Linked DNA regions of Bryobacter aggregatus MPL3. The protein of the gene in region 1 binds, or shares a complex with, the protein of each later gene. Links are inferred from orthologs where the notes say so. Each region holds a gene or a part of one and is shown in the gene's direction. Other genes may lie near its edges. The genes, in order: rplJ and rplK.

Region 1 (15,701 bases):
TGAATGTGAGCCAACTCACAATAACCACTGGGATTTTGTGCATGGGCGTCAGGATGACAGATTTGCAATCTGGCAGCAAGCTGTTATACACTCAAAACTTCGGTCCCTCCGTCTGGGAGGCTGAAGGCTGTAGTCTGTGCCGGAAGCCGTTTGAACCATTCTGAGTTATCCTACCCCGGGGTCAAACCTGGATCTTTCTTCGCAGTACTTTGCAGTAAACCGTTCGAAAACAAGAATCATGGCTCATAAACAGGGAAAAAAATACTTGGCTGCTGCCAAGCAGGTGGAAGCACGGACCTATTCCGTGACCGAAGCCGTTGGTCTAGCCCAAAAGATCAAATTCACTAAGTTCAACGAAACCGTTGAAATACACATGCGCCTTGGCGTCGACCCCAAGCATGCGGACCAAATGGTCCGTGGCACGGTCGTACTTCCCAATGGACTCGGCAAATCTAAAAAGGTTCTCGTGATCGCTAGCGGAGAAAAGGTGCGTGAGGCTGAAGCAGCCGGCGCCGACTTCTTCGGTGGCGAAGAGATCATCGAAAAGATCATCAAAGAGAACTGGCTCGACTACGATGCGGTTGTTGCGACCCCCGACATGATGCGCTCTATGGCGCGTCTTGGCAAGGTGCTCGGCCCGCGTGGTCTTATGCCGAACCCGAAAACGGGAACGGTCACCACTGACGTCGCAACCGCTGTGAATGAAGTGAAGGCAGGTAAAGTGGAGTTCCGTGTCGACAAGACCGGTGTTGTCCACGCTCCGGTCGGCAAAATCCAGTTTGAAACTGGCAAGCTGATCGAGAATGCCGAAAGCCTCATTTCAGCTGTGCTGCGCGCCAAACCCTCCGCTGCGAAAGGTAAGTACGTTCGAAGTGCGACGTTGTGCTCGACCATGGGTCCTGGCATCACGCTCGATATTTCCGACGTCACTTCTAAACTTTCGGTAGCGGTTTAAGGAGCAGCAACCATGAAGAATAAAGTCGACAAGCAAAAAGATTTCGAAGCAATTAAAAAAGCTCTCGAAGAGTCGCAGAACGTCTTCGTCTCGGGCTTCGATAAGCTGACGGTCGCTCAGGACTATGAGCTCCGCAAGACGGTTCGCGCCGCTGGTGGACGTTATCGGGTTTTGAAGAATACGCTGGCTGAAAAGGCAAGCGAAGGTCTTCCGGTTGCCGGGGCGGTGACTGGGCTCAAAGGTATGAACTCGATTGCTTACACAAGTGGCGACCCGGTCGCTCTTGCCAAAGCTCTCGTTGGTTATGCAAAGGCGAATCCGACCTTCACATTCAAGGCCGGTTTCGTTGAAGGGCGAGTCGTTGAAGTGCAATCCATCAACGATCTTGCCAACATGCCCTCGAAGGAACAGATCTACGCGCAGTTGCTGTATGTCATCAACGCGCCGGCACAGAAGTTGGTCACCGCTATCAATGGCGTTGGACGCAACCTGGCCGTGGTCGTCGATCAGGGCGTCAAAGAAAACAAGTTCAATCAGTAATAGATCAATTTAACGGAGTAGATGAAAATGGCTGACATCAACGCAATCTCGGAACAAATCCAGGGCCTCACCCTTCTCGAGGCTTCCCAACTCGTAAAGCTGCTCGAAGAAAAGCTCGGCGTATCGGCTGCTGCCGCCGCCGTTGCTGTGGCCGCACCTGCCGCTGGCGCGGCTGCCCCTGCTGCTGAGGAGAAGACGGAATTCACCGTGGTTCTCACCGGCGCAGGCGCCAACAAGATCAACGTCATCAAGGTTGTTCGCGAAATCACCGCGCTCGGCCTGAAGGAAGCCAAAGACCTCGTCGATGGCGCCCCGAAGACTGTCAAGGAAGGCGTGACCAAGGACGAAGCAGAAGCGATGAAGAAGAAGTTCGTCGACGCTGGCGCTTCGGTCGAAGTCAAGTAGTTCTTCGCACCAGCGAAACAAAAAAGGCGAGCCCCGTAAGGGACTCGCCTTTTTTCTATTTCCAGCGCTCGTTGAACAAGCCGGCCGTCGCAATGTCTGGCGTCTCGTCCCCAGCCTTCACCTTCAGCACAGCCCAGTCGCCCAATCGCGGCATGGCATACTCGCCACGCAGTTCCTTCTCCTCCGAGGTCATCCCCGAGTTCAGGACGATGTAGTGGCTGGGATGCAGCGGGCTCGGGTAGATCAAGGCTGGAAGATGATCCTTCGCAGAATAGCTCTGGCCGGACATCTTCACTGTCTCCTTGCTCCATTCCACCGGCAACTTGCCCTGCAGCTTTGCGATCCAGCGATTGCTGCCAGGGTCTCCGAACAGAACAACGTTGTACTTCGCAAAATCGGCCTCAGTCACGTCACGGTCCTCCTTGATCCGCGGATGCGCCCGCAAGTGTTTGGCATAAACACGGTCAAAGCGCGTCAGAATCCGGAGCGACTGCTCGTGGACTTCTTGATTCCAGGGCGTGCCCGTCGGACGCACCAGCAGGAACGCATCCAGGAAGGCATCGTCGATCGGCCCCTGGAGAGCATGCTGCTTATGCAGTCCTTGCGCTTTGCCAGCCACACGCCACTTGCCCTCGAGTTTCTCCAGACTGATTTCCGAGCCGGGCTTGAGCCTCACATTCTGGCCATCGATCTGAAGCTCCTTCGCCTTGTCCATCTCACGCAAAGTGAGGCGTGCGAGATTCTTCGTCTTCATCTCATAATGCGTGCCGTTGTTGGAGCGAACAGCGTCGATCTCGGCCTTTTCGTAGTGCTTGTCGAGCCAATCAAATGTCACCCAATGCGAGCGGTTGTAGCGGGTGGTCCAACTCACAAATCGCAGGTGGTCCGGGGACACCACGCCACGGTCACCGTACTTCTTGAGGAACTCATCCAGCTTGCCACGCACTTCTTTGCTCGTGCCGTGTCCCGTGTCCTTGGAGATGTAGAAAACCGCTTCGGTGCCCTTTGCCGCCAGATCATAAGGGTCTCCCACACTCTCATAGCCTTCGCGGCCCAATTGCTCCCGCACCCGGATCGAACTCTCCAACTGACCACGGGTTTTCGTACCGGGAGGCGCATAAGGGGGAATGGAACTGACGCCTGTTTCATTCTCTCCATCATGGCCGGCAAGCGGAAAATTATAGGCGTTCAGAGACCATTCGAGAATATTCTCGTAGATGTTGAGCGGCAGACGCTGGTAATCCGGAAAGCCAGGCATCTGCGAGCGATAGGGCCAAGTGCCAGCACCGATTTCAGCGGCGGCAAAGCGTCCCGGATGATGCAGCGCAATGTGCCAGGCGCCGCAACCTCCCATCGAAAAGCCGCGCAGGACAATCCGCTTGGGGTCGATCTTGTAGCGGCGCTGCACATCAGCCATCGCTTCAAAGACATCCACTTCACCAGCCCAGTGCCAGGCAATCCCATTCCATCGCCCATAGAGATCGAGTTGGATCTGTCCTTCGTCAGGCGGACTCGGCGGCGCGTTGCCCACCCGCAGCTCACGATCAATAAAGTTCCACTCGGCGTTCTTGGCATCGCGACCGTGCAGCCACACATAGAGCTTCACTGGCTTCGTTCCGTCATAAGAGGCCGGAATCCGCAGGCCATAAGGTTGGATGGAGCCGTCAAGCGAGGAGCGATAGCCATGGATCCGCCGCCCCGGACTCTTCATCCACGGCGCATTGCCTGCCAGTAACGCATTGGCCCGCTCGATCCCCTGATCGAGAACCGCAATCGCCTTCGGCACATCTTCCGCAACAAAATACTCTTCCGGAAATTCGCGCATCTGGTGCCCGGTCTTTTGATAGACCGCAACATCGGTGATCAGATCGGGATCGCCCTTCAATTTCGCGACAAGACCGTCGAGCTGTTGTACTTTCGCTGCGATGAGGGCCGATTGTTCCGGAGTCGGATCGACATGAGCTGGTGGCGGCTGCTGCGCCCAGGACGAGGCCAGCAGCAGGCACAACCAAAAAGGTTTCTTCATAAGTTCTATAGGAACTTTATGCGATTTCCCTGCCCGCGGGCAGCACAGAGATCAAAAAAGGCATCTCAGTTTGCTGGAACCCCTCCGAATTCCAACGCCCCCGAGATGCCTCTCTAAATTCACATGCGCCAAAACACCGTGAAACGGATCATTGCTTCTGATTTTTTTTGAGCAGAGGTAAAAGAAAGAGCCCCAGCCACAAGGTGGCAGGCTCCGGAACGGCGGCCGGATCGGGAATCAGCGGATTCGGGCCATCCTCCACCACGAGAATCAGTTGCCTGGTCAAGCTCGCATTTGTGGAGTTGAAGATCGCTTCATTCTCTGAGCCTCTTGTCAAAGTTGTGATGGCCGCTCCGAACGCAACCGGTCCCAGATTCGAGTTGAGATAACTCAGGCCAGCCCCATTGAGCTCGATATTGATGAATGTTGGAATGAGATGACTCAGCGTCGCGGAGCCCAGCATCAACCCAGTCCCCAGATCATCAAAGACACTCGCCCCACCCTTGCCCAACTGGAGCGTCGCAGCCATCGTGGAAACATCATAGAGTTCAAGGGTTTCAGAAGGATCTGGACTGAAGTAGCCGGTAGTGCTTCCGTTCCCGCTGGAGACGTGCAACTGCGCCGAAACAATGGACCCTGTAACACCGGCAAGATCGAAAAGAAAGAAGCCGCGCATCTCGGAACTGCCTACCGCATACCAGCCGGTTGCATAGTTCCCTGCCATGGCGCTTCCGGTTGACTGATAGAAGCCCGACGCCGTAGCGTCAATCGTGATGGTGGCGGCCGAGACGGTTGAGGCGGCAAGAAAAAGCGATAGGACAAGCAGACGATGGGAGTACAAGACAGTTCCTCAGGTGAAAGATTGGGACTTTTCAGCCCTCTTATCCTGCGTGCGTGAGAAAGTTGAGAATCCAGTCATGTGTCCGCAGAGTATTTTTCAGTTCCTGAAATGACACTATTGGAAGACACGCAAAGCTATGCCAGACTTACCTCAGCCCCCGATGATCGCAGCGGACCATGGAGAGATCACACAGTTGCTCCAAGACTGGCGGGAGGGCCGTCCCGATGCAGTCGATGCATTAGTCCCTTTCATCTACCGCGAGTTGCACCAGTTGGCCAACAGCTATTTGCGGCGAGAGAAGTCGAGCCACACGCTGCAACCGACGGCGCTGGTGAACGAGGTCTATCTTCGTCTCGCGGGAGGCAGCGTCCCTGCCTGGGAGAGCCGGAAGCACTTCTATGGAGTCGCGGCCCGGCTGATGCGGCAAGTGCTGGTCGATCACGCACGCAAGCATCTGGCGGGCAAACGCGGCGACGGGGCGGTTGTGCTTTCGCTCGATGAAGCACTGGTCTATTCAAAGCAGAACGCTGCGGAGTTCACCGCCTTGGACGAAGCCCTGGAGCGCTTGGCGGAATTCGATGAGCGCAAGGCGCGAGCGATTGAACTCCGCTATTTCATTGGGCTAACGGTGGAGGAGATGGCGCAAGTCTTAGAGGTCTCTCCGGTGACCGTGCAGCGCGATCTTCGCTTTGCCACCGCCTGGTTGTCCGAACAGTTGGGAGGGCGATGAACAAGACTCACTGGCCGCGCGTGGAAGAACTGTTTCACGAGTTGGCCGATGCCCCTGAACCCGAACGCGCCGCCCGGCTCGCCGGAGAGCTGGAGGAAGTGCGTGCTGCCGTGTTGCGGCTGCTGGCCACCGAAGGTGGCGACGCGGTGATCACAACGACCGTGAAGAAGGCGGCGCGCATGGTCACGCTACCCGAGAAGCGGATCGGCGCCTATGAGATTCTCCATGAGATCGGGCATGGCGGCATGGGAGCAGTCTATCTCGGCAGGCGGGCAGACTCTACTTACGAGAAGCAGGTCGCAATCAAGTTCGTTCGCAGTGGAATGGATTCGCCGCTCCTCCGCCAGCGCTTTGAAGCGGAACGGCGCATTCTGGCCCGCCTCGAACACCCTTACATCGCCAGACTCCTCGATGCCGGCACCGCGGCCAATGGACAGCCTTACTTCGTCATGGAATACGTCGAAGGCAAACCCGTGGGCCAATGGGCAGCGGAACAACACGTATCTCTCCGGGCGCGCGTGGAACTGTTCGTAAAGGTCTGTGAGGCCGTGCTTTATGCCCATCAGAATCTGGTGGTTCACCGCGACCTGAAGCCGACCAACATTCTGGTGACTCAGGAGGGGATTCCGAAATTGCTGGATTTCGGAATCGCAAAACTCCTCGAAGAAGAAGGCGGCGCACAGGCAACCGTGTTGCGGATTCTGACTCCGGACTACGCCAGTCCGGAGCAGGCGCGCGGCGACGCCGTCAGCGTCGCTTCCGATGTCTATAGTCTTGGCGCCGTCCTATACGAATTGCTGGCAGGAGAACCGCCCTTTCAACTGGCAGGACTTTCCCCCGCAGAAAGTGAACGGCAAGTCTGTTATTCGGATGCGCCCAAGCCGAGCCTGAAAGCTCCCAGTCTGGCGGGCGACCTCGATACGGTCATCCTGAAAACGCTGCGCAAGGATCCCGCAGAGCGCTATGAGGGCGTGGGCGAGCTTCGTGCCGATCTACTTCGCTATCTCGAAGGCAAACCAGTGACGGCGCGGCAGTATACGATCCGTCAACGCGCCATGAAATGGGTGAGACGGCATCGAACGGTAACGGTGGCAAGCGCGGCCATGGTGCTGAGTATCGTAGTTGGGTCTGGCATGGCGCTTTGGTCCGCACACGATGCCCAAGAGGCGCGTAAATTAGCCGAGCGCGAGCGGCAGCGTGCGGAGTTGAAATCCGAGGAAGCGGAGTGGAAAGCCGCAGAAGCGTTGGAGCAGCGCCGCATCGCCAATGACTTGCGCGATATGGCCGAGCAGCGCTTTGAAGAGCAACGAAAACTGGTAGGCGATTCGTTACGCAACTTCTACGATACCGTCGAACGTCTGCCCGGCAGCACGCAAGCGCGGCTGCAATTGTTGACCCTTGCGGCAGGGGCGGTGGAGAAGCTGGCCAAGGAAGAACCGGATGACGCGCGTCTCCAGATCGACTTGGCCGCCTACTACCAACGCCTCGGTGAAGTGCTGGGTGCGGCATCCCGTGCCAGCATGGGCGACCGGCGAGCCGCGATGGCAGAGTACCAGAAGGCACTCTCACTCCTCAACAAACTGAAGGCCAAGACACCGGAAGACCTGGCGGTCTGGAAGGCATTGTCGGCGATCCACGAGAGAATCGCCACCTTGGAGGCCTATATTTCGGCAGAGCCAAAGGCTTCTGTAGAAACCAGTAAGCTTGCGGTGAAAGAAGCCGAGTATGTCTTGCGCACCGCACCGGCAGACCCCGCAGGCAATCTATTACTTGTGTCCGCGCTTGTGAATCCGCACGCGGCGCTGTACCGGCGTGATCCGAGACTGGTGGATGTCGTCGGCTTCAGCCGTGCTGAGAAAATCCTCCTGCAGCGTCTCCAGCAGACTCCCGAGGATCTCGATGCAAAATCAAGACTTTCCATGGTGCAGTCGATCCAGGGAAACATCCTGGTGCAACAGCTCAATCTCCCGGCAGCACTCGAGCGACTGACCAAGGTAAAGAAGATGCGCGAGGAGATTGTGCGTGCGGCACCGAATGATTCGGAAGTCAAACGCAGTCTCATGATGACGAATAGTCACATCGCTGATGTCTACGTCCGCATGAACCGGATTAATGATCCTGGCTCTTATGCCGCCAATGAAGCAATGGCACAGCTGGGGGCAGAACTCGCACAAGAAGACCCGGATAACGTGACCGCGCAATACGACTACGCCATGAGCCTGACTCGTGTCGCCAGCTTCCATCGCAGGATGAAAGACTATCCCAAAGCTCTGGCCGGAACCGAGAAGTCGCTCGCCATTCTCGAAACCTTGAAGAAGGGCGAGAGCAAGAACCGGGTATTCGTCGCGCAATACTTCGGAGCGCTGAATAACTTCGCAGATACTCTGCGAGACTCCGGCCGCACCAGTGACGCATTGAAAGCCTATCGCCGCCAGGCGCAGGAATGGGAAGCCCTTCCGCCAACAAATGAGGACTTATTAACCGGGACCCAGCGGATCCGATCCTACCAACGTTATGCGGATGCACTTGCGAATGTGGGCGACCGCCAAGCACTCGACTACGCCAGCCGCGTCATTGAAGAAGCTCGTGACCTTGAAATCAAGAATCAAAAAGATGATTTCACTTACATTCGGATCTTGCGATACGAAGGGGAAGCAGGCGTGGTCCTGACCCGCTTTGCAGAAGCCGAGAATAACCGGGAACTCTGGATTCGCGGCTGGGACGTCCTCTCTCATTGCTTCGATGTACTGGCCGGAATGGATACCAGCAAGTTTCCAGATTGGAATGACGCCGATCGTCTTCCCTTGCGCAAGGCTTATGACCGAGCAAAGTCCGTGCTAGCTATGAAATAATTCGACCATCCGCATCATGCCCCGATCGACCGGTTGGCTTTTCCTGCTCAGCACGGCGACGATGGCCGCCGCGCCCAGCTACTATCGCGACGTCCGTCCTCTCCTGCAGAAGAACTGTGCCGGCTGTCATCAGCCCTCTGCCAAAGCGTCCGGCCTGGATTTAACCAGCTACGCCGCCTTTGCCGCTGGTGGGAAAAAAGGTCCGGCCTTTGCCGCTGGCAAAGCGGATGAGAGTCTCACCATCCAATATTTGACGGGCGCCGCCCAACCGAGAATGCCCCTCGGGGTTGCCCCGCTCAGCCCGGCTGACGTACAGGTGTTCCGCGATTGGATCCAGGCAGGGGCCAAAGACGACACGCCCGCGAGCGTGGATGACAATCGCCCAAGCGTCTACTTGCAGCCACCCGTCATCACGAGCTTGCGCTTCAGCCCCGACGGCAAGCAGATCGCAGTCTCCGGCAACCGGGAAGTGCTGCTTCATCGCGTGTCGGGCGAAGGTGCGCCAATTCGATTGCATGGAAAGGCGGAGCGGATTCTTTCTCTTGCGTTTTCAAGTGATGGCAAGCTCCTGATCGCTGGCGGTGGAACGCCCGCTCAGTTCGGCGAAGTGCAGATCTGGGACGCACCGAATGGCAAGCTCCTGCGAACAGCCGTCCTGACCAACGATACGGTCTTCGGCGCCTCCCTAGCTCCTGATGCCTCCAAGATCGCGGTCGGTGCAGCCGACAACACCGTACATGTTTTTGAGACGGCAACAGCCAAGGAGCTCTACAAGATCGGCAACCACGAGGACTGGGTGCTCTCCACCGTCTTTGGCGTCGACTCCAAACGCTTTGTGTCCGTCAGCCGGGACCGCGCAGCGAAGATCATCGACGCGAATTCTGGAGCCTTTCTGGAGAACGCCAATCTCCTCAAGAGCGAACTCTATGCCATCGCCCGTCACCCCAAGAAGGACATCGTTGTCTTCGGAGGCGAGGACCGTTACCCCTATGTCTACCTGCTCGACCGTCCACGCAACATGAAGATCGCCGATGACACCACCCTGGTGCGCCGCATCGAGCGGCAGGATGGGCCCATCACGGCACTCGATTGGTCTGGCGATGGAAAGCTGATCGCCGTCGCCGGACAGTCTCCCAAGGTGAATCTCTATGACGCTGATACCGGAGACCACAAGCTAAGCTGTACAGGGCATACGGCTGGCATCTATGCCTTGTCCTTCAGCTCAGACGGAACCCGCCTCGCCACGGGCGGCTTCGATGGAAAGGTCCGCATCTATTCGACTGCGGATTGCTCGCTCGTCCGGGAATTCGTACCCGTACCGATCACCGCCACGCTGACAGCAGGTGCCAAATGAGAATGCTTCTTTTGTTGGCCGGATGGGTTGCTCTCGCCGCGCCTCCCAATCTGGTTGAGCTCCAACCGCGCGGCGCGCAGAAGGGCCGCCCGTTCACATTAACTCTTATCGGCACAGGCCTGGGGGAAGGCGCCAGTATCGTGTCCAGTCTGCCCGCCACCTTCACCGCGCTGGGGAATGAACATCCGGCGACGCAAGCAAGCTTTCTCGTCGAGCCCACCGGGGACTGGGCCGTTGGCGTCTATCCGATCCGCGTTCGAGGGGCCAACGGAATTTCAAACATCCTGCTCTTCAGCGTGGGCGTGTTTCCGGAAGTCACAGAGGAGGAGTCCAGGCCGGGTGCCCTGCCCCATCAGAATGATTCCATCGAGAAAGCGCAGAGCTTACCCACAACACCACTGACGTTGAACGGACGCCTGATCGGCGCAGAGCGCGACTTCTATCGCATCCAGGGAAAAGCGAATGAGCGCCGCGTCTTTGAAATCGAAGCCCGCCGCGTTGGTTCTGCGATCGATCCAGTGATTCAGGTTTATGACGCCGCCGGCAAGCGGATCGGGCGCAGTGAAGATGATCCTGCGATCGGTCTCGACGCACGGCTCGATCTCACCTTTCCCAAAGATGGCTTTTATTACGTTGAAGTCTTTGATGCGCGCTTCTCCTCGCAGCAGCAGGACTTCTATCGTCTGAAGACAGGCGCTTACTCCTACGCAAGCGAGATCTATCCGCTCGGAGGCAGGCGCGGCGAGAACGTCGAGCTGACCATCTCGAACGTGAAGGTTAACGCCGATCTATCGAAGCTCCAGACCCGGCAGACTTTCGTGAATCTTCCCGATTCCCCTGCCCTGCCGCTGCCTTTCGCCATTGGCGATTTGCCTGAATTAATGGAGCCCGTCAGTGGCAACCTCCCCTTGCCGGTGACCGTGAATGGCAGGCTGGCACAGGCGGGGGAAGTGGATCGTTATGAGCTGAGTGTGAAGCCGGGGGAAGATCTGATCTTCGAGCTCCAAGCCCGGGAACTTGGAACCTCAAAACTCACCGGACTCCTCACCGTATATGACCCAGCAGGTAAGAAGCTGGCTTCTGCGGGAGACGGCCCGTTGCCAGTGGATGTTGCCGCCGTCCAGGTCAGCAGCAGAACGCTCGGCGACCCCTTCCTGATGCTTCAGGTTCCAGAAGGCGTCACCAAGATCACGCTCACGGTCGAGGACCTGGCTTCGCGCGGCGGTCCGCATTATGGCTATCGCCTACACGCCCGGCGTGCCGCACAGGAATTGAAAGCGACCATTCTCAATCCTTTTGTCAACATCCCACGAGGCGGCACCGCGATGGTCGCGGTTGATATTGAACGGCGTGGTTACATGGGACCGCTGACGGTGACCCCAATCGGCTTGCCGAACGGTGTTCATTTTTCTGGTGGCTTAATTCCCGCCGAAATGCCCGACCCACTCGTGAAAACGATGAACCGCCGTGCCGTGCTGAGCTTAACAGCATCGCCCGAAACACAACTCGAAGGGACCGAGATCGGCTTCCTGGTAAAAGGGGGAGCTCTCGAGACCAAGGCGGCCGGCTTGGCCTATACCATCGGTGTGAGCGGCGCTACCGCGCAGGGAGTTGTCGATCGGCAACGTGCCCTGGTCGGCCCTTGGCTGGGCTACCAGATGCCTGCCGCGCTCACGACGCCGACACCCGCTACGCTCGAGTTATCGCTCCTCAAGAGCGAGAAGAAAGAAACAGGCTACGAGTATCGGGTGCGCTGGAATTTCAAGAGTGACAACACGATGCAGGCCGTACCGCCCACCATCGGGGTGGATGTGCCGAATCTGGCAGCAGTCCGCATCATCGAGATGGAAGTGGATCGAGCAAACCCTCGCACAGGCACCTTCCTCGTCACCACCGCCAAGAGTTCTCTACCCGGCCCTTATGCCGTAGTTGCCACCGGCCGTGTCATGCTCGCCGGAACACCAATCGATGTAGTCGCTCCGATTCTACGGCTCGATGTGCCGGAACCGGAAGCTCAGGAGACCCAGACGAATGCGTCTAACACTACTGTTCGCTAGCGCCGTACTCCTCAGTGCCGCCGAACCCGTGACCTTCCTCCGTGATGTCGCGCCGATCCTGAACAAGGCGGGCTGTACTTCCGGCCCCTGCCATGGCGCGGCCAAAGGCAAGAACGGCTTCAAGCTCTCCCTCCGTGGCTACGACCCGCAGTACGACTACCAATCGCTTCTCTACGATTTGTCCGGCCGCCGGTTTAACCGGGCGCAGCCGGAGCAGAGCCTGATGCTCGCCAAACCCGCGCAGCAGATTCCCCATGGCGGTGGACTGCGCTTTGATGCCGATTCCGCTTACTACAAAACAATCTACAACTGGATTGCGCAAGGCGTTCCCTATGGGGATCCGGCAAAGGATGCGGTTACCTCGATTGCAGTCTCCCCCGCGCTCGTCGCGATGCCGAAACCAGGAGAAAAGGCGCAGATCAGTGTCATCGCAAAGTTCGCCGACGGACTCAGCCGCGATGTAACAAAAGAAGCAACCGTCGAATCGAACACACCTGATGTCGCAAAGATCGATACGGCGACAGCGCGTGTCTCGGGAGAGCGCATCGGCGAGGCCACGCTGCTGGTGCGCTACCAGGGCAAGTACGCCACCATCCCGGTGACGATCTTGAATCCACAACCCGGCTTTGTGGCAAAGAAACTCCCCCAGTACAACTACATCGATCGCCATGTCGATGACAAGCTGGCCCGCATCAAAGTGGAGGCCTCGCCGCTGGTCGATGATGCCACCTTCCTGCGCCGCGTGACGCTCGATCTCACCGGGCAGTTGCCAACGCCAGAGGACGTGAAGGCCTTCACCGCCGACCCAACTCCTACTCGTGTGAAGCGCAGCAAGAGAATCGACAAGCTGATTGCCAGCCCCGCCTATGCCGATCATTGGACCGTGAAATGGGGAGACCTGCTGCAATCCTCGAGAAAGTTTCTTGGCGAGAAAGGCACCTTCGGTTTCCGTGAATGGATCCACGAAGGCATTGCCACCAACAAGCCTTACGACAAGATGGTGCGCGAGTTGTTGGTCAGCAAGGGCAGTTCCTACGACGACCCGGCAGCGAACTATTTCCGGACGACACGGGAACCGAAGCCGACCATGGAGAAGACGACGCAGGTCTTTCTCGGGGTCCGGATGGTCTGCGCCCAATGCCACGATCATCCCTTCGAGAAGTGGACGCAGAATCAGTACTACCAGATGTCCGCCTTCTTCTCAGCCGTGGGTTTGCGGCCGGGATACGAGGTGGGCGAAGAGATCATCTACGACACGCGCAACGATTACGAGATGAAGCACCCCAAGGACAGCCACGTGGTGGCTCCGGAGTTTCTGGTCGCCTCCACGGCCAAGATCAATATCCCCAGCAATCAGCGCCGTCGCGATGCGCTCGCCGAGTGGCTGGTGTCCAAGGACAATCCTTTCTTCGCCAAGGCCATGGCGAATCGCACCTGGAGCTACTTCTTCGGCAAAGGAATTATCGATCCGGTGGACGACATTCGCGCGTCGAATCCTCCATCGAATCCCGCGCTGCTCGATGCCTTAACCAAGGACTTCATCGACCATAACTTCGACTTGCAGCATCTCATGCGCACCATCGTCAACTCGCGCGTCTACCAGACTGCAATCACGACGAACGAGTGGAACGCGAAGGATACCGACAACTTCTCGCACGCTGCCCCTCGGAGACTGGGATCAGAACAATTGATGGACGCCGTCACAATGGCGGCGGGAGTGAGACCCAAGTTCCCGGAACTGCCAGAGGACACAATGGCCTCGCAGTTGCCCGATCCACATGTGGGCCGCGATGGCTTTCTCGATTTATTTGGCCGCCCCACCCGCGAATCCGCTTGCGAATGCGAACGGCGCGCGGACTTCAGCCTGCCGCAGGCATTGAATCTGGTGAACGGCACCACCATCTCGGATGCGGTGGCGGACCCGAAGGGCCGTGTGGCCAAGATGGTGCTCGCGGGCAAATCCGACACCGCGATGATCGAAGAGTTGTACCTGGCGACCCTCTCTCGGGTGCCGACCAAGGCCGAGAGCGACGCGGGTGTGAAGTATTTGGCAGGTGGCGCGCGAGCGACGCGCGCGCAGGATTTGCTGTGGGCTCTGCTCAACAGCAAAGGCTTTCTATACAGTTACTAGGAGAAGCGAATCATGCTAAACATTCCCGGACATCCGGCACAGACCTGTGAAGGTCCCACGCGCCGTGAACTGATGCGTATTGGCTCTCTTGGCCTGGCAGGGCTGCATTTGCCTGGCTTCTTTTTGTCTCAGAAAGCCGCTCTCGCCAATGATGTGGCGAAGAAGTATGCGGGTGCGCGCGGTTTTGCACAAGCCAAGAACGTGATCATGATCTTCCTCCAGGGAGGCCCCAGCCACATCGATATCTGGGATCCCAAGCCAGACGCTCCCTCCAACATCCGCGGCGAGTTTAAACCGATCAAGACGAAGATCCCCGGCACAAACATCGGCGAGCACATGCCGATGATGGCGCAGGCGCTCGACAAGGTCACCTTGATCCGCTCGATGTCTTATACGCCGAATGGCCTCTTCAATCACACCGCGGCGATCTACCAGATGCTCACCGGCTATCCCCCCGATAAGGTGTCGCCTTCTGGTCAACTCGAGCCGCCAAACGCAGCCGACTTCCCCACCGCAGGAAGCCACATCAGCAAGATGATGCCGATGAAGGACGCAATGCTGCCCTTTGTTGAATTGCCACGCCCGTTGCAGGAGAGCGGCATCATCGGCAAAGGTGGCGCGGCAGGCTTCCTCGGCAAGGCCTACGACCCGTACCGGATGTATCAGGACCCGGCAGAAAAAGTAACGCTCGAAGATCTTGCCTTGCGCAAAGAGATCCCCCCGCAACGGCTGAAAGATCGCTTTGAGTTGCTGAAGGGAATCAACGGCTCCATGCCGGACTTGGAGAAGGCATTGAATGCCTCCGCCGTCGACGAATACTATGGCAAAGCTTATGACCTCGTCCTGAGTGGAAAGGCCCGCGACGCCATGGACCTCACCAAGGAAAGCGTCGCCATGCGCGAGCGCTACGGGAATCATACCTTTGGACAAAGTGTCCTGATGGCGCGCCGGCTGATCGAAGCCGGCACCAAGTTCGTACAAGTGAATTGGCCTTCGGTGGCCAATGGCGACCCTGAAAAAACAGCTTGGGACACACACGCCGCGAACTTCGCACCACTGAAGAACCTGCACTGCCCCAAGCTCGACCGCGCCCTGTCGGCATTGCTCGAAGACATGGACCAACGCGGCCTATTGAAGGAAACAATGGTGGTTGCAATCGGAGAATTTGGCCGCAGCCCACGCATGGGAGTCTCCACCAGCGGCAACTCAAACAGCCCCGATGGCCGCGACCACTGGCCCTATTGCTACAGCGGCATTGTGGCCGGCGCAGGAATTGCACGCGGGATGCAATACGGCGAATCGGACGCCACCGCTTCCAGCCCGAAGGAAAAGCCGGTCCACCCGAACGACCTGCTCGCCACGATCTACTATGGCCTCGGCATTGATCCGGACATGGAGATTCGCAACCATCTGAACCAGCCGCGCGAACTGGTCAAAGGCAAGATCGTTACTGATCTGTTTGCTTAAAACGCTCGTCCACCGGAACACGGTAGCCGGCAACCAGGCGATTCGTCTCGTTCGCCATGCCCACCACTGCCATCAGTTCGGTAAACATTTTGTCGGTCATCCCCTTCGCCGTAGCGCTTGCGCTATGTGAGGCGATGCAGTACTCGCAGCCGTTGGTCGCACTGACGGCGATGTAAATCAGCTCCTTGACGAGCGGATCGAGTTCGCCCGCACTCATCACTTCCTGAATGCTCGCCCAGGTGCGGCGGAGCGTCACCGGGTCGTGAGCGAGCGCCTTCCAAAAGTTATTGACGGAGTCCGTTTTCCGCTTCGCCATGATGTCATCGAAAACGGCTCGTACTTC
Region 2 (15,797 bases), on another replicon or contig:
TCGAAATGGCGGGTGCCTATACGATGTTCCCCACCAACGGGATCGCTTCGCGGCCCAGTTGGGTGCGCACCATTCGCGACCGCTTTGGAGGCAACATTTTCGAGCAGAAGGTGGAGCGCCACGAAGTGCTCGATCCGCGTATTGATTACATCATGGTGAATCTCATGGAAGACGTGCTGCGCGCCGGTACCGGTGCTGGCGTCCGCACCCGAGGCTTTACCTTACCGGCGGGCGGCAAGACGGGCAGCAGCCGCGATGGCTGGTTTGCCGGCTTCACCTCAAAGCTGGTTTGCGTCGTCTGGGTTGGCTTTGATGACAATCGCGACATCAAGCTGACCGGCGGACAAACCGCACTGCCGATCTGGACCGAATTCATGAAGCGCGCCCACACCCACCGTGAGTATCGCAATGTCCATGGCTTTGAGGCGCCGCAAGGTGTGGTCTCGGCTGAGGTCGATGTGGCCACTGGCAAGCTGGGCGCAGGACGCACCGAGTATTATGTCGCTGGCACGCAGCCGGTTGAAGGAGTGAGCGGCCAGACGCAGGTCTTTGGCTGGGATCTGGAAGAGCCGAAAGCGGGCGTTTCGTCCCACCCTTCTTCTGCGGGCGGGGAAGGGCAGGTCTCTTCTGGGGGCCGCAGCGTGACGATCCGGAAGAAAGACGGAGAGACGGCTCGATCTGCTGAGGGCGATGCCGGACGCCGGGCAAAGCCGGGGGAGGAAGGGTCCCAGGACAAAAAGAGTATTTGGGGCAAGATCCGGTCGATATTCAAATAAATCGTTTTGGATTAGAATTTGAAGCAAGTGGAGGTGCCCGATGCGACTACGCACCCTGTTTGTTTCGACAATGGCTGTCTCGGCTCTGCTTGGCCAGCCTCACGCCAATAATTTCACCACCGCGTCGACTGCGACGCCTTCGTCTGTAGCGAATCCGATTCCGCCTCCAGAGAAAGCGGAACTCAGCCCCGAGATGCGGGGCGATATTTTCATGGCACGGAAGATGTTCCGTGAGGCGGTCGAGATGTACCAGCAGATGCCGGCAAACTCCCCGGTCACCTGGAACAAAGTGGGCATCGCTTACCACCAGCTGAGCCAGCTCGATTTGGCGCGCAAGCAGTATGAGCGATCGGTCAAGCTGAACCCGAAGTATGCGGAAGCAATCAACAACCTCGGCACGGTAGCGTATGCTCAGAAGAACTATCGTCGCGCAACCAATCACTATCGAAAAGCCCTTCTCTACGCCCCGAATTCGGCGAGCATCCACTCCAATCTGGGAACCGCACTGTTCGCCCGCAAGAAGTACGAATTGGCCTTCACCTCTTACCAGACCGCGCTGAGCCTCGATCCGAATGTGTTTGAAAATCGGGGATCGCAGGGGACCGTTCTGCAGGAGCGCAGTGTCGATGAGCGGGCCAAGTTCCACTATCATCTGGCCAAGCTTTATGCCAAGGGAGGGCAAAACGACCGGGCCATGCAGTACTTGCGGAAAGCGCTCGAGGAAGGTTTCTCCGAGCGGGATAAGATTGCGGGCGACGAAGCATTCCGGGCCATCAAGGATGAGCCCGAGTTTCAGACACTTCTGAAGTCGGAGTTCCGTGTCCTCTAGCAGCAAATCTTTCACAATTTATTCGATCCTCATTCTGGCGCTTGCCGGGTGTTCCCGGCAGGCGCCTTCTCCTGTCAATTCGCGTCTCGTGATTCAGGAGTTTGAGAATCAAGGGCCCGATCCCGCGCAGAACTGGATGGGGTCTCTCATTGCCTATGCAAGCGCCCAGCGCCTGGTGCAAGACCCCCGGCTGGCGGTCTCCGTCGTGCATGATGCGGAGGGCTGGCGCGAACTGGGGGCGGGCCGCCTCATCAGCGGAACGATTCGTCCGGCGGGCCAGGACTTTCTCATCGAAGCGCGTCTCACCGACACCGCCACTTCCAACATTCTTTCCAGCTTCACGGCAAAGGTGCCGGAATCCGGTTTGCTCCAGGTTTCCGCGCAAATGCTGGGCCGTATGCTGGACGCAAAGCTGACGGAGATTCCTGCTGATCTCGGCGCGTGGCGCGCCTTCATGCAAGCCCAGTCGCAGAAGACGCTCGATCCCTTTCTGGCGCTGCAGCAACGCTTCCCGGGCTTTGCTCCGGCCTATCCGGTGATCATCGATCAGCTCTTGCGTGCAGGGAGAACGGAAGAAGCGCAGGCGATGGCGGCGAAGCTCCCGTCCGATGCTGATCCGTTGACCAAGGCGCAAACCAGCCTTCTACTTGCGCCAGACGCCACGGCAAAGGTGGCGGCGGCAAAGAAGCTCCTCCCTTTGCGTCCCAGCGACTTGCGGCTCCGGGCAGAAATCGCAGCCACGGCGGCCAATCTTGGCGATTGGCCCACCGCGGTGGAAGAGTATCAGGAACTCTCCCGGCAGGAACCGAACAAACCCGATTGGTGGAACAGCCTCGGCTACGCTTACGCCAACCAGGGGCAAGTACCCGAAGCGGTCAAGGCCATGGAGCAGTATCGCCGTCTTGCTCCAAACGAAGCCAATCCGATCGATTCACTGGGTGAAATCTACTACATGAATCGTAACTTCAAAGAAGCGGCCCACTCCTTCCAGCAGGCGGCGCAACGTTTCCCGAACTTCCAAAACGGAGTGGAGTGGCGCAAGGCTGCTTTTGCAAATTTCTATGGCGGCGATGTGAAGGCGGCGGATCTTCTCTTTGACACCTGGTTGAAGCAGGTGTTTGCCAACGCTCCGAGCCACGCACAGTTCTTCCAGCGTGCCGTCTGGCTGGCTCGTACGGGCCGTTGGCCCCAAGCGCAGGCCTTACTGCAGACGGAGTCCAAGAAGAGCACTGGTGACCTCAAGGCGGCCCTTGATCTCTATCTGGAAATCCTGCGCTTCGGCGTTGATGGCGTGCGGCCCTCCCCGGCCACGCTGCAGGCGCTCAGCGCGCAGATCCGGGATCCGAATCTGCGCACCGAATTTTCGATCTTTGCCCTGCTCAGCCAGCCTGCTCCCAATGAAGCGGCTCTGGCCGCTCGTATCCAGGCGGCGATGCCGCAACCGCAACTGGTGAAGCTGCGTACCGAGATGCTGGCTGCCGCGCACCGGCTCTTTACTCCGGTCGATCCAACGAAGCCAAAAATCTTCCCTCTCCCCACAGGAATTGATACAGCTTTTCACGCAATGCTTTTGCGATTTGAGATCCCTGTGATACGATAGAAAAGTTGTCAGGCGGCCTTCTTTGAGGGTTCGTGCGCACCCGGACAGGTGGCCGAGCGGTCAATGGCAACAGACTGTAAATCTGTCGGAGTTTACCTCCTACGAAGGTTCAAATCCTTCCCTGTCCACCATTGATTCTTTCAATGCGCCACTCGTCCTGATACAGTAGTGCAAGCGGGCTGATGTAGCTCAGATGGTAGAGCGCGTCCTTGGTAAGGACGAGGTCACCGGTTCAATCCCGGTCATCAGCTCCAGATTTTTTTCCCCGCTTGATTTTCAGGATCAAAAACTCCACTCTGGTTTAGTTAAGGCGTTAGCAACATGGCGAAAGAGAAATTTGACCGTAGCAAGCCGCACGTCAACATTGGCACGATTGGGCACATCGACCACGGCAAGACGACGTTAACGGCAGCGATCACGAAGGTGTTGTCCAGGCACAACCCGAAGAACACATTCCGGAGCTTCGACTCGATCGACAACGCGCCGGAAGAAAAGGCTCGTGGTATCACAATTGCCGCTTCGCACGTGGAGTATGAGACGCCGAATCGTCACTACGCTCACGTGGACTGCCCCGGCCACGCCGACTACATCAAGAACATGATCACCGGTGCGGCGCAGATGGACGGAGCGATCCTCGTCGTTGCCGCCACCGACGGCCCGATGCCCCAGACCCGCGAGCACATCCTGCTGGCCCGTCAGGTGGGTGTGCCCTACATCGTCGTTGCTCTGAACAAGACCGACATGGTGGAAGACGCCGAGCTGCTCGAGCTGGTGGAGATGGAAGTGCGTGAGTTGCTCTCGAGCTACCAGTTCCCTGGCGACGATCTGCCGGTGGTGCGTGTGTCCGCTTTGGGGGCGCTGAATGGCGAGCCGCAGTGGGAAGCAAAAATTGACGACCTGATGGCGCAGGTGGATGCGTATGTTCCGATTCCGGAGCGCGCCATCGACAAGCCGTTCATCATGCCGATCGAAGACATTTTCTCGATCCAGGGCCGTGGCACGGTAGTGACTGGCCGTATCGAAAAGGGCATCGTCAAGGTGGGTGAGGAATGCGAAATCGTCGGCTTTACGGCGACGCGCAAGACCACGGTGACGGGTGTGGAAATGTTCAAGAAGTTGCTGGACGAAGGTCGCGCGGGCGACAACGTCGGGCTCTTGTTGCGCGGCATTGAAAAGAACGACGTGGAACGCGGTCAGGTGATTGCGAAGCCGGGTTCGATCAAGGGCTATAAGAAGTTCAAGGGCGAAGTGTATGTCCTGAGCAAGGAAGAAGGCGGACGTCACACTCCGTTCTTCAACGGGTATCGTCCTCAGTTCTACTTCCGTACGACGGACGTGACGGGTGTGGCGCACTTGCCGGAAGGCACCGAGATGGTGATGCCTGGCGATAACGTGCAGATGACGATCGACCTGATCACGCCGGTTGCGATGGATAAGGGTTTGCGCTTCGCCATCCGCGAAGGCGGCCGCACTGTCGGCGCCGGTACTGTGTCGGAAATCATCGAGTAGGGTCGCGAGTTTCTCGCGCTTGTTGTGGGGACCGGAAGCCGGGAGGCGATGCCCATCCGGTTTTCGGTCCCCCAGTTGTTTTATACTGTTGATTGGTTCCAATAGGGGCATAGGCTAACGGTAAACCTGCGGTCTCCAAAACCGCCTTTGGGGGTTCGAATCCCTCTGCCCCTGCCAAATCTTCCTCTACTCCCGGAAAGTTGAAAATGGCGACTGAAAACGCAATGGAAAAGGCCAGCTCCTGGCCGCAGAACGTAAAAGACTATTTTGAAGATCTCCAGAAGGAGATGCGTCTGGTCACTTGGCCCAGCCGTAAGCAAGTCATCGCCACTACTACCGTCGTCGTCGCCAGCGTCTTTCTTTTCGCAGCTTACTTCGCAGTGATTGACCAGCTCTTCGTCCGGGCTGTGAGCCAGGTTTTTAAGATGAGCGCGAAATAGCGCCGCGAGGTCATCCATGCCCGACTTTGACGAGATCGACGAAAACCAAGTGGCTCCTGATGATGTAGTGCCAGGGGTTGAAGAAGCTGCGCAAACAGAACATGCAGAGCATGAGGACTTAGTTCCGGCTGGTGAGTCTCAAGAAGATTCCCATCCGAATATGAACTGGTTCATCATTCATACTTATTCGGGTTTTGAAAATAAAGTTGCTGAATCCTTGAAGAGCCGTGCTGAGGCTTTCGGATTCGATCACCGTCTCGGCCAGATCCTGATTCCCAAGGAACAGGTTGTCGAGATGAAGAACGGTAAAAAAGTTACCAGTGAGCGCATGCTCTATCCGGGTTACGTGATGATCCAGATGGAGATGGATGACCAGCTCTGGCACGAAGTCAAAAATACCCCTCGTGTGACAGGCTTTGTGGGTGGCGGCAATACTCCGGTTCCCCTCACTGCAGACGAAGTCAATAAAGTTCTGTTCCGGCAGGCCCGTCCGGGTGATGCTCCCCGCCCGAAGGTCAATTACGAAAAGAACGAAACGGTGCGTATCGTCGATGGCCCGTTCAACAATTTCTCCGGCAAGGTCGACGAAGTCAATACCGAGCGCAACACGCTGCGCGTCATGGTTACGATCTTCGGCCGCTCCACCCCTGTCGAACTCGATTTCTTACAAGTAGAGAAGGTATAAGCAAATGGCAAAGAAAGTTACTGGCTCAGTAAAGCTTCAAATCCCCGCTGGCAAAGCAACTCCCGCCCCTCCGGTCGGTACGGCTCTTGGTCCGCAAGGCGTCAACATCATGGAATTCTGCAAGGCCTTCAATGCGAAGACCTCTGCTCCTGATATGGCTGGCCTCATCATCCCTGTTGTCATCACCATCTTCTCTGACCGTAGCTTCACCTTCATCACCAAGACCCCGCCAGTGCCGGTTCTGATCAAGAAGGCTGTTGGCATCACCAGTGGCTCGAAGGAACCCAATCGGAACAAGGTTGGCAAAATCACCATGAAGCAGGTGGAGGAAATTGCCAAAACGAAGATGCCCGATCTCAACAGCTTCGATCTCGAAGGTGTGATCAATCAGGTGAAGGGTACGGCTCGCTCCATGGGTGTTGACGTAGTTTAATCCCTGTAGGGCTTACTTTATATTTTTAATATTGATACGATGCGTAGCGCATGTCGCTACGCATCTTTGCTTTGGGCCTCATTTTCTCCCTTGCCTCTCTACTCGCACAGCAGACCACTGCCACACTAACGGGTACTGTCACAGACTCGACAGGTGCTACGGTCCCCGGTGCGGTGGTTAAAGTCGTCAGTAGCAGTACTAACGCGATTCGCGATACTCGTACCGACGAATCTGGCAACTATAATCTTCCATTTCTACCGTCTGGCGATTACGCCGTAACGCTTTCTTCCAAGGGCTTCCAGACCCAGTCCGTCACCGGCTTGAACCTACAGGTGGGACAAACTCTGCGCCAGGATTTCCAGCTCAAAATCGGTGATGTCACCGAAACCGTTTCGGTCGCTGCCAGCAGTGCGATCCTGCAAACGGACAACGCCGTGGTGGGCACGGTCATCGATGCCGCCAAAGTATCGGATCTGCCCCTCAACGGCAGAAACTTTGTCCAGTTAGCGCAACTGATTCCCGGTGTCCAGGCGGGAACTCCCGGCTCGATCACAGTACGCCGCGGCCGCGGCTCGATCGGTCAAACCTCTTCTGCCTATGGAGAAACAGCGATGTCGGCAAACGGACAGCGCGATACCGCCAATCGTTTCTTCCTCGATGGCATCGAGATCATGGACTATGACGCGATGAGTTACAGTTTCTCGCCTTCCGTCGACTCTCTCAGTGAGTTCAAGGTGGAAACTTCCACTTACGGAGCTGAAGCGGGCGGGGCACCGGGTGGCTATGTGAACATCATCTCCAAACGTGGTTCAAACCAATTGCATGGCACTCTCTGGGAGTTCAACCGCAATAACGCGCTGACGCAGAGTTACGATGCGATTGCCAATAAAGATGTCACTCCGCCGCGGCTGAATCGCAATCAGTTTGGCGCCAATGTCGGTGGTCCTGTGTTTCTTCCTAAGCTCTATCGCGGCATTGACAAGACCTTCTTCTTTTTCAACTGGGAGCAGGGAAGGCTGCTGCAGGCCACCACCCCGGGTCTGCGCATCGTGCCGCCGACTGCTTATCGCAACGGAGATTTCAGCCAGCTCACGAATGCGCGTACCGGCGAGAAGATTATCCTGCGGGATCCGATGGGCGTCGGCCCTTTTCCGAACAACCAGATTCCGTCGAGCCTCTTAAGTCCGCAGGCGAAAGCGTTCTTGCCGTTTACGCCCAATCCGAACACCAGCCAGGGTGCGTTCAACTTTATCTCCGCGACACCCAGCGCGCTCTCGCGGCAGAAGAACTTCCTGGTTCGTGGGGATCATAACTTCTCGCCGAAAGACTCGATCTATCTGCGTTATGCCTGGAACGATACCTTTGAAGCGGGAATCCCTTTCTGGGGCAATGACCAGCGCGACAACCTGGGCAGCGTTCGCACCTGGGGCGGTGGCTATGTCCACACCTTCTCTCCCACCCTGGTCAACGATTTCAAAGGCGGTACGCACAGCTTTGCCGAGTTTGAAAACTTCGGAACTTCCAATAAGCCGGAGTTCGACATTGCGGGCAAGATGGGCTTGCCTCTGGTCTCTCGCCGGCCCTTTGAGTACGGACCTCCTTCCATCTCCATCAGCGGCAATGATGGCGGCTTCTCGGTGTTTGATCTCCAACGCCAGATCGGCCCGCGCCAACGTTCCAACTCCATCACGCAGTTTGCGGACATTCTGAGTTGGCAGCATGGGAAGCACTTCCTCAAAGCGGGCATCGATCTTGCGATTCGCGAAGTCACCTTCGATCAGGCTCGCGCTGCCCGTGGCGCTTTCGGCTTTGATGGAACGTATACGGGCGCGGCGATGGCAGACTTCATGCTTGGCTATGTCAAAACGTCCAGCATCAATCCAACTCCGACGGCCACCCGTCTAAAAAACCTCTGGCAGAGTTATTTCTTCAGCGACGACTGGCGTCCCACCTCACGTCTCACGGTCAACGTCGGTCTCCGTTACGACTACTTTGGCAAGTACACCCAGGCCGACGACAAGTTCGTTAATATCGGGCAGAACGGCATGATCGTGACGGATCTGATCACCCCGCAGAACTCGAAGTATGGCCGCGGTCTCATCCGTCCCGATAAGAATAACTGGGGCCCACGTTTCGGCTTTGCCTACCGTCCCACCTTCGCTGATGAAATGGTGATCCGTGGCGGTTACGGACTCTACTACACGCCGCAGATCTCAAACGCCATCTTCGCCATGGCCGAGGGTGCGCAAGCGACTTCGGGCGCTGCTCTGATCGGCAGCACCTCCACGACGCCCAACATCTTCTTCAACAATCCTTTCGCGCTCGCGCAAACCTCTGGGGCTTTGAACTTTGCCGTATCAAACGATCCGGAAATGCGAGACAGCTACATCCAGCAATGGAATCTGAACATCCAGAAGAAGGTCTTTGCGAACATCGTGATCGATGCCGGTTATGTCGGTTCGAAGGGCACACGCTTACTGGTCACCTTCGGCGATATGAACCGTCCGATCGAGGTGGTGGATCCGCGGACCCCTGGACTTGCTTCGCTCAATTCCCGCCGTCCGGACCAACTGTTCCAGCGCGCCGTCACAGGAGATAAGTCCATCGGAAATTCGATCTATCACGCGCTCCAAGTGAAGGCCGAGCGCCGCCTGGCAAAGGGGGCCACGTTTCTGGCCGCCTACACCTGGTCCCATGCCATCTCCGGCCCGTCCGATATCGGTGGGCAAGTGGGCGGTGGAAACTTCATCGGTGCTCCTCAGGACATCTTCAATCTCCGGAATGACCGTTCCACCTCCGGCTTTGACCTGCGGCACCGTTTTGTGAATACGATCCTCTATGAGCTGCCCTTCTTCAAAAATTCGAAAGGCATTGCACGTTCGCTCCTGGGGGGGTGGAATCTCAGCACGATCATGACGTTCCAGGGCGGCTATCCGGCTCCTGTCAGCGCCAACATTGATACGACGGGCACGGGAATCAACTCGCGTCCTGATCAGGTGGCCGGACAGAACGGCAATCTGGCCGGGGGAGACCGCACTTGGGCCAAGTGGATCAATACCAACGCCTTCCTGGCTGCCGATCCGGTGCGCAACCCCACAGCCTACGGCCGCTTCGGAACCTCACCGCGTACCGATGCGGTGCGGCTGCCGGGCATTACGAACTTTGACTTCTCAGTGAACAAGCAATTCCGTCTGGGGGAAACGCGCCGCCTGGAGTTCCGGACGGAGATCTTCAATTTGTTCAACAACTACAATCCAGACCCGGGCACTCTCGATCTCAACGTTCGTTCGGCCACCTTCGGCTCGATTGGCGGCGGCGTGCAAGGGATCACCACCCGCGTCATCCAACTCGGCGCGAAGCTGTACTTTTAAGCGACGGCTTTCGCCATCAAAACAGGAGGCGCCCGCCAGTGGGCGCCTCTTGTTTTAAGCACTCAAAAAAAAATCAGGAACTCGGTTTAATTTATAGATTATAGATTTTTATGAGCTGAGGCGTACATTTTCGGATCTGGCCACGTGACGCAGTTCCAATCGGGGGCTCTCGGTTCGGCCGACTCGATCAACTTCTCGGGCCAGTTCAGCGACTCGGCCTTAAGACCCGATGCAGCCTGAAAACAGACACTGTTCACCAAGACTACTTCGGGGACCGACCGTCTACGCAATATCCTTTATGCACCTGGCTTCCAGAACTGGAATCTTTCGGCATGCAAGAACTTCAGAATCGGTGAGAGCCTGCACGTTCAGTTGGTGGCCTGGACCGCAATCCCAACAACGGAACTTTTGGACAGGTAACGTCCAAGACCGGCGAGCGTAATATGCAATTCGGGCTTCGTTTCGCTTTCTAGATAACGAGAACAACGAGCTCGAGCGGATCGGCCTGCATCAGCGGGCCGATCCGTCATGCCTATAGCTGAATTAAGAATTCTTACTATAAGGTGCGGATAAAACACAAAGAAATTCTTTTTCGGTAGAATTTGTGAGGGTCTTACAACTTTGGGTTCAGGCTTCTCTGGTCTGAATCTGAGGTGTCACTCTCTGTTCTGAGGAAAAAGAAATCATGAAGAGCAAAGTTCGCTCGCTGTCTCTCAGGCTTGGTCTCTTGCTTTCCGCTATCTTTCTCGCGGCAAGCTCGGGCTTCGCTCAATCTGACTCATCCCAAATCACCGGCAACGTTCATGACGCATCGGGTGCTTCCATTCCTGGCGCTAAGGTTACAGCGCGGAACGAAGGTACCGGAACCGAACGTCAAACAACCACCACCGGTGAAGGCTTTTACACCATCACCAACCTCCAGCCTGGCTACTACACCGTAAGCGTAGAGGCCGCTGGTTTCAAGAAGTACATCAAAAAGACAAATAAACTGGATGCTTCGATCCCGCTTTCGGTAGAGATCTCTCTTGAGGTCGGCGCCGTATCGGAATCGATCGAAGTCACTGCTTCCACTGCCAGTGTTCAGGCTGACTCTGCTACGGTCGGGAAAACGATCGAAGCCAAGCAGATCGAAAACATGGCGATGAACGGCCGCAACCCGCTGCTGCTCGCCCAGTTGAAGCCGGGCGTTCAGGGCGATGCGATGAACCGTTTTACCTTTGGTCTCAACAACGGGTTGCAGATCAACGGCGCCAGAAGCCAGGACTTCCTCATCACCTTTGATGGCGCGGTCGGCGTTCGTACGCGTTCGAATGGCACCTCTGTTGGAACTGCTGACGTGGATACTGTGCAAGAAGTTCAAGTTCTCACTTCGAACTACAACGCTGAATACGGCCGCACCTCCGGCGGTCAGGTCCGCATCGTCACCAAGTCTGGTGGACGCGACCTTCACGTCACTGCCTACGAATACCTGCGGAACCGTGAGCTCGACGCCAACACTTGGCTCCGCAATACGACTGGTGCGCGGAAGCCGCAGAATACCTTCAATCAATTCGGTTTCGTGGTCAATGGTCCGATCATGGTCCCGAAGGTCTTCAATACGGACCGGAGCAGAGCCTTCTTCTCCTTCTCGCAAGAGTATGTGCGCTATCGCCAGGAAGTCACTGCCACCACGACAGTGCCGACTCCTCTGATGCGTACCGGAAACTTTAGCGAACTCTTGAGCCCCAATCCGTTCTTTGCGGTCCGGACGATCAATGACCCGACGACGGGTGCGCCTTTCCCTGGCAACATCATCCCGGCGAATCGTGTCAGCTCAAACGGCCTCGCGCTGTTGCGTGCCTACCCGGATGCCTTACCTGGCTATCTCTCGGGACGGAACAACTACTTCGCTTCGCGCTCGCAGCCTGAAAACCAGCGCAAGGATAACCTCGGTATCGATCTCCTCCCGACTTCGAACCAGACCATCCGCGCCCGCTGGTCCAATTACACCTATCACATCCTGAACGGTTTCAATAACAACACCGACCGTGCCACGACCGATCAGAGCCGTCCGAACGTCACTGGTTCGATCAACCACGTGTGGACGATCAATCCGACCACCGTCAACGAGTTCCTTGTTGCCGCCTCCGTCGATCGCGTCTACACCAAGGTGAACCAGAGCACCGGCGCCTATAAGCGCAGTGCTTATGGCATCAACTACCCCTACCTCTTTGGTGGCGCAAAGGAAATTCAGGACAAGATCCCGACGATCGAAATCAATAGCTTCGGTACTGTTGACGGCGGTCCTTATCCGTCCCAGTCAACCGGCCCGATCTATCAGATCTCGAACAACACAACGAAGATCATCCGGAATCACACCCTGAAGTTCGGCTTCTACTTCGAGCGTTCTGGCCAGAACGATTTTGACCAGATCAACGTGAGTGGCGTCCCCGGTGGCACCAACAACCAGAATGGCCGTTTTGTGTTCTCTGACGGCCGTCAGGGCGCTCCGAACTCCGGCCTCGCCATCGCGAACGCAGCTCTCGGACTCTTTGATACCTATGCGGAAATCGGCACGCGCGCCTATACTCCGTATCGTGGCCAGATGTATGAAGCCTTCTTCCAGGACTCCTGGAAGATCAACTCCAAGCTGCGTATCGAAATGGGCTTGCGCTACACGATCATGCAGCCTTATTACTATTCGCTCTGGAACAACATCGCCGTCTTCGATCCTTCGAAGTACGATCCTGCAAAGGCTGTTGTTCTCGACCGTGCAACGGGTAACGTTCTCAGTGGCGACCGCTACAACGGAATCGTGATTCCGGGAACCGGCTGGCCCAAGGCCGCGATTGGCCGTGTGCCGATCGCCAGCGATCCCTCATTCAACCGCCTGTTCTCGGGTGGCAGCAACACCTTTGGTCAGTTGCAGAAAAACAACTGGGCTCCGCGCTTTGGTATTGCCTATTCGATCAATACAAAGACGGTCGTCCGCGCCGGTGGTGGAAGCTTCTTCCAGCGTCCTGGTGTCTCTGACGGTGTCTTCCTTGGCGGTCAGGCTCCCTTCCAGCCCTTCGCCTCTGTTACCGCTGGCAACGTGGACAACCCCGGCGGCACCGCCGGCACGCAGTTCCCGTTCTACTACATGACCACCGATCCGGTCTTCAAGATTCCACGTTCCTACCAGTGGAATACCACTGTCGAACGTGAAGTCGGCTTCAGCACGATCGTCACTGCTGCCTATGTGGGCCGCACGGCGAACAACCTGGAACGGACTCGTAATCTGAACCAACTCCAGCCGGGTACGACCCAGGCCAATCCTGGTGCGAATGTCAACTTCCTTCGTCCCTACAAGGGCTTTGCCCAGATTGACTTGCAAGAGAATGCTGCTCGCAGTACCTATCATTCCTTTCAACTCGAAGCGAACCGTCGCTTTAGCAAAGGCTTCCTGGTTGGCGCTGCTTACACGCTCTCCAAGAGCATGGACAATGCCTCCGGCCGTAAGGATCTGCTCTGGAACGCCTACAACGACAAGAACTTCTGGGGCGCTTCGAGCTTCGACAACCGCCACATGTTCCAGATCAACTTCGTGTACGAACTGCCCTTCTACAGGACCAGCGGCAACGCTGTTGCGCGCATGGTTCTCGGCGGATGGCAGACCAGTGGTAACTATCAATGGCAAACCGGTAAACCGTTTAGCATCACGACGGGTGACGACTTTGCTGGTACCGGCACCGGAACGCAGCCGTGGGAAATCACCTCGGCCGCCAGCTACCCGCGCCAGTTCGCACAGGGCAGTGCGGATCCTGCCAAGTGGATTCAGGTAACGGCCGCCAAGCCGGTTGCCGGAACTTTCTCCACCACGCAGAACCGCAACATGTTCTACAACCCTGGTTTCAATAACTTCAACATGTCGGCGTTTAAGAACTTCCGCTTCCAGGAACGCCACAATGTGCAGTTGCGCGCTGAGTTCTTCAACCTCCCGAACCACCCGAACTGGTCCGGTGTGGACACCAACCCGAACAACGCAACCTTCGGGAAGGTGACACAGAAGACGCAGACCGCTCCCCGCAACATCCAACTCGCTCTCCGCTATACCTTCTAGCCAAAGCGATTTTTAACAAACAAAAAGGGCTCTCCTACCGGGGAGCCCTTTATGATTTCTACATGAGAATCCTTGTGAATTTCTTTTTTGCCGCCGCACTTGCTGCGGCTGCTGACCTCAGTGGGAAATGGGCCTGCACTGTGGAGTTCGATGGCGGTAGTGGCAGTCCGAACTTTGACTTGAAGCAGACCGGTTCCGACATCAAAGGCAGCTACAGCGGACAACTGGGCGACACCGAATTGAGCGGCAAAGCAGAGGGCAACAAATTTACGCTGAGTTTTACTGCCGGAGGCTACGCGCTTGTTTATAAGGGCAGTCTCGAGAACGATGCGCTCAAAGGCTCGGTTGATCTTGGGGGCCAGGCGACGGGCACCTTCTCCTGCAAACGGAAATAACGCCTACTCGGCGAAGCGCAGGACTTCCGCCGGCGAAGGCTTGCCGCGCTGTCCAAATTTGATCTTGCCGTCGGGGCCAATCAGGTAAACGGTCCGCTTCACGATCAGTCCATGCGCGTGGTAGAGCTGCCCGATCTTTTGTCCCTGGTCGACCAGCAGGGGGAAGGGCAATTGCCTTCCATTGACGAACTTCTTGTGGCTCTCCGCCGACTGCGGATTGATGCCAAAGACGACGGCATTCTTCTGCTTGACCAGTTGCCAATTGTCGCGGATCTCGCACACCTGCTTCGTGCAAACGGTCGTATCGTCGCCCGGATAGAAGACGAGGATGACGTTCTTGCCGCGCAGCTTCTGCAGGCTCACCTCGTTGCCATCCTGATCCTTTGCCGTAAACAGAGGCGCGTCTACGCCCACTTCCAAGGGGTCACTCCAGAGCCAGCTCAATTGCAACATCTGGTGTGATTATCCTCCACTCAGATAGAAGAAGCGCGCGATGAACAACGCGGTCAACCCATAGACCAGCCAGCCCACTTCCTGCCACTTGCCCTGCGCCAGTTTCAGCAGCGTATAAGCGACAAAGCCAAAGGCAACGCCGTTCGCAATGCTGAAGCTGAGCGGAATGGCGAGGATCGTCAGAAAGGCGGGAATCGCCACCTCGGCATCATCCCAACGGATCTCTGCCGCATGCGACATCATCATGCTGCCGACGAGAATCAAGGCCGGTGCTGTAGCCGCAGCGGGAATCACACCCACAATGGGCGCGGCAAAGAGCGCGACCAGGAACAGCAATCCGGTGACGATCGCCGTCACTCCAGTGCGTCCTCCGGCCAGAACTCCCGATGCGCTCTCGATATAGCTCACTACGGTGGAGGTGCCCAGTAGCGAGCCAAACATCGTCGCGATCGAATCACAGAGCAGAATCCGCCCCACGCGTGGGATCTTCTGCTGGTTGTCGAGCAGGCCTGCCTTCTTCGTCACGGCCACCAGTGTTCCGAGATTATCGAACAAGTCGACGAACAGGAATACGAACACGATCTCGAGCAGCCCGAGTCCCAGCGCGCCTCGCACATCGAGCTGGAATGCGCTTTGTCCCAACTGTGGCAGATAACTCGGCTGCCAGCTCCATTGGGTGAGTCCGAAGATCGCGCCCAGCAGACTGGTGCCGAGGATTCCGAGCAGCATCGCCGCTCGCACCCGCCAGGCGAGCAGCGCTCCGATGAGGAGTAGTCCGCAAATCGCTAAGACTGTTGTGGGCTCGCGTAGATTTCCCAGCCGCACGATCGTCGCCGGATCCGGCACGATGATCCCGGCGTTCTTGAGGCCGATGAAGGCGATAAACAAGCCGATGCCGACGGCGACTGCGGCGTACAGATCCGCCGGCATCGCCTCGACAATCTTCTGGCGCAGTCCGGTCAAGGTCAGCAGGAGGAATGCGACACCCGAAAGAAACACTGCTCCCAGCGCCACCTGCCAGGAGACGCCCAGGCCCTTGACGACGACATAAGTGAAGTAGGCGTTCAGCCCCATGCCGGGGGCAAGCGCGATGGGATAGCGTGCGACGGCGCCCATCAGAATGCTTCCCAAAGCCGCGCTCAAGCAGGTGGCCGCCGTTACCGCGCCCACTGGCATGCCCGCTTCGCCGAGGATGGAAGGGTTCACGAAGACGATGTAAGCCATC

Evidence for each region.
Region 2: rplJ (region 1) and rplK share a complex: the UniProt entries of both Bacillus subtilis proteins name them as parts of the ribosomal stalk of the 50S ribosomal subunit. The link is inferred for Bryobacter aggregatus MPL3 from one-to-one orthologs.

What each region holds. Positions count from the first base shown.
Region 1 is NZ_JNIF01000004.1:330,564-346,264, reverse strand. Bases 1-2,731 are described here. They hold rplJ (50S ribosomal protein L10), read left to right. Parts: upstream 1-967; coding sequence 968-1,495; downstream 1,496-2,731. Other genes in these bases: M017_RS0121145 (alpha/beta hydrolase-fold protein), read right to left, coding at 1,956-2,731; rplL (50S ribosomal protein L7/L12), read left to right, coding at 1,523-1,900; rplA (50S ribosomal protein L1), read left to right, coding at 239-955. Outside these bases: more of M017_RS0121145, read right to left, coding at 2,732-3,926; M017_RS0121140 (hypothetical protein), read right to left, coding at 4,075-4,767; M017_RS0121135 (sigma-70 family RNA polymerase sigma factor), read left to right, coding at 4,904-5,497; M017_RS28090 (serine/threonine-protein kinase), read left to right, coding at 5,494-8,349; M017_RS0121125 (WD40 domain-containing protein), read left to right, coding at 8,366-9,703; M017_RS0121120 (hypothetical protein), read left to right, coding at 9,700-11,760; M017_RS0121115 (DUF1549 and DUF1553 domain-containing protein), read left to right, coding at 11,735-13,891; M017_RS0121110 (DUF1501 domain-containing protein), read left to right, coding at 13,904-15,358; M017_RS0121105 (carboxymuconolactone decarboxylase family protein), read right to left, coding at 15,339-15,701. UniProt on the Bacillus subtilis protein: Forms part of the ribosomal stalk, playing a central role in the interaction of the ribosome with GTP-bound translation factors (such as IF-2, EF-Tu, EF-G and RF3).
Region 2 is NZ_JNIF01000003.1:3,040,614-3,056,410, forward strand. The notes cover bases 4,731-7,557. They hold rplK (50S ribosomal protein L11), read left to right. Parts: upstream 4,731-5,843; coding sequence 5,844-6,272; downstream 6,273-7,557. Other genes in these bases: secE (preprotein translocase subunit SecE), read left to right, coding at 4,921-5,154; nusG (transcription termination/antitermination protein NusG), read left to right, coding at 5,171-5,839; M017_RS0114305 (carboxypeptidase-like regulatory domain-containing protein), read left to right, coding at 6,323-7,557. Outside these bases: M017_RS0114255 (PBP1A family penicillin-binding protein), read left to right, coding at 1-776; M017_RS0114260 (tetratricopeptide repeat protein), read left to right, coding at 817-1,605; M017_RS0114265 (tetratricopeptide repeat protein), read left to right, coding at 1,595-3,205; tuf (elongation factor Tu), read left to right, coding at 3,527-4,714; more of M017_RS0114305, read left to right, coding at 7,558-9,643; M017_RS0114310 (TonB-dependent receptor), read left to right, coding at 10,329-13,724; M017_RS0114315 (hypothetical protein), read left to right, coding at 13,799-14,119; M017_RS0114320 (peroxiredoxin), read right to left, coding at 14,123-14,572; M017_RS0114325 (NCS2 family permease), read right to left, coding at 14,582-15,797. UniProt on the Bacillus subtilis protein: Forms part of the ribosomal stalk which helps the ribosome interact with GTP-bound translation factors. Required to recruit RqcH, which is part of the ribosome quality control system (RQC), to stalled 50S ribosomal subunits.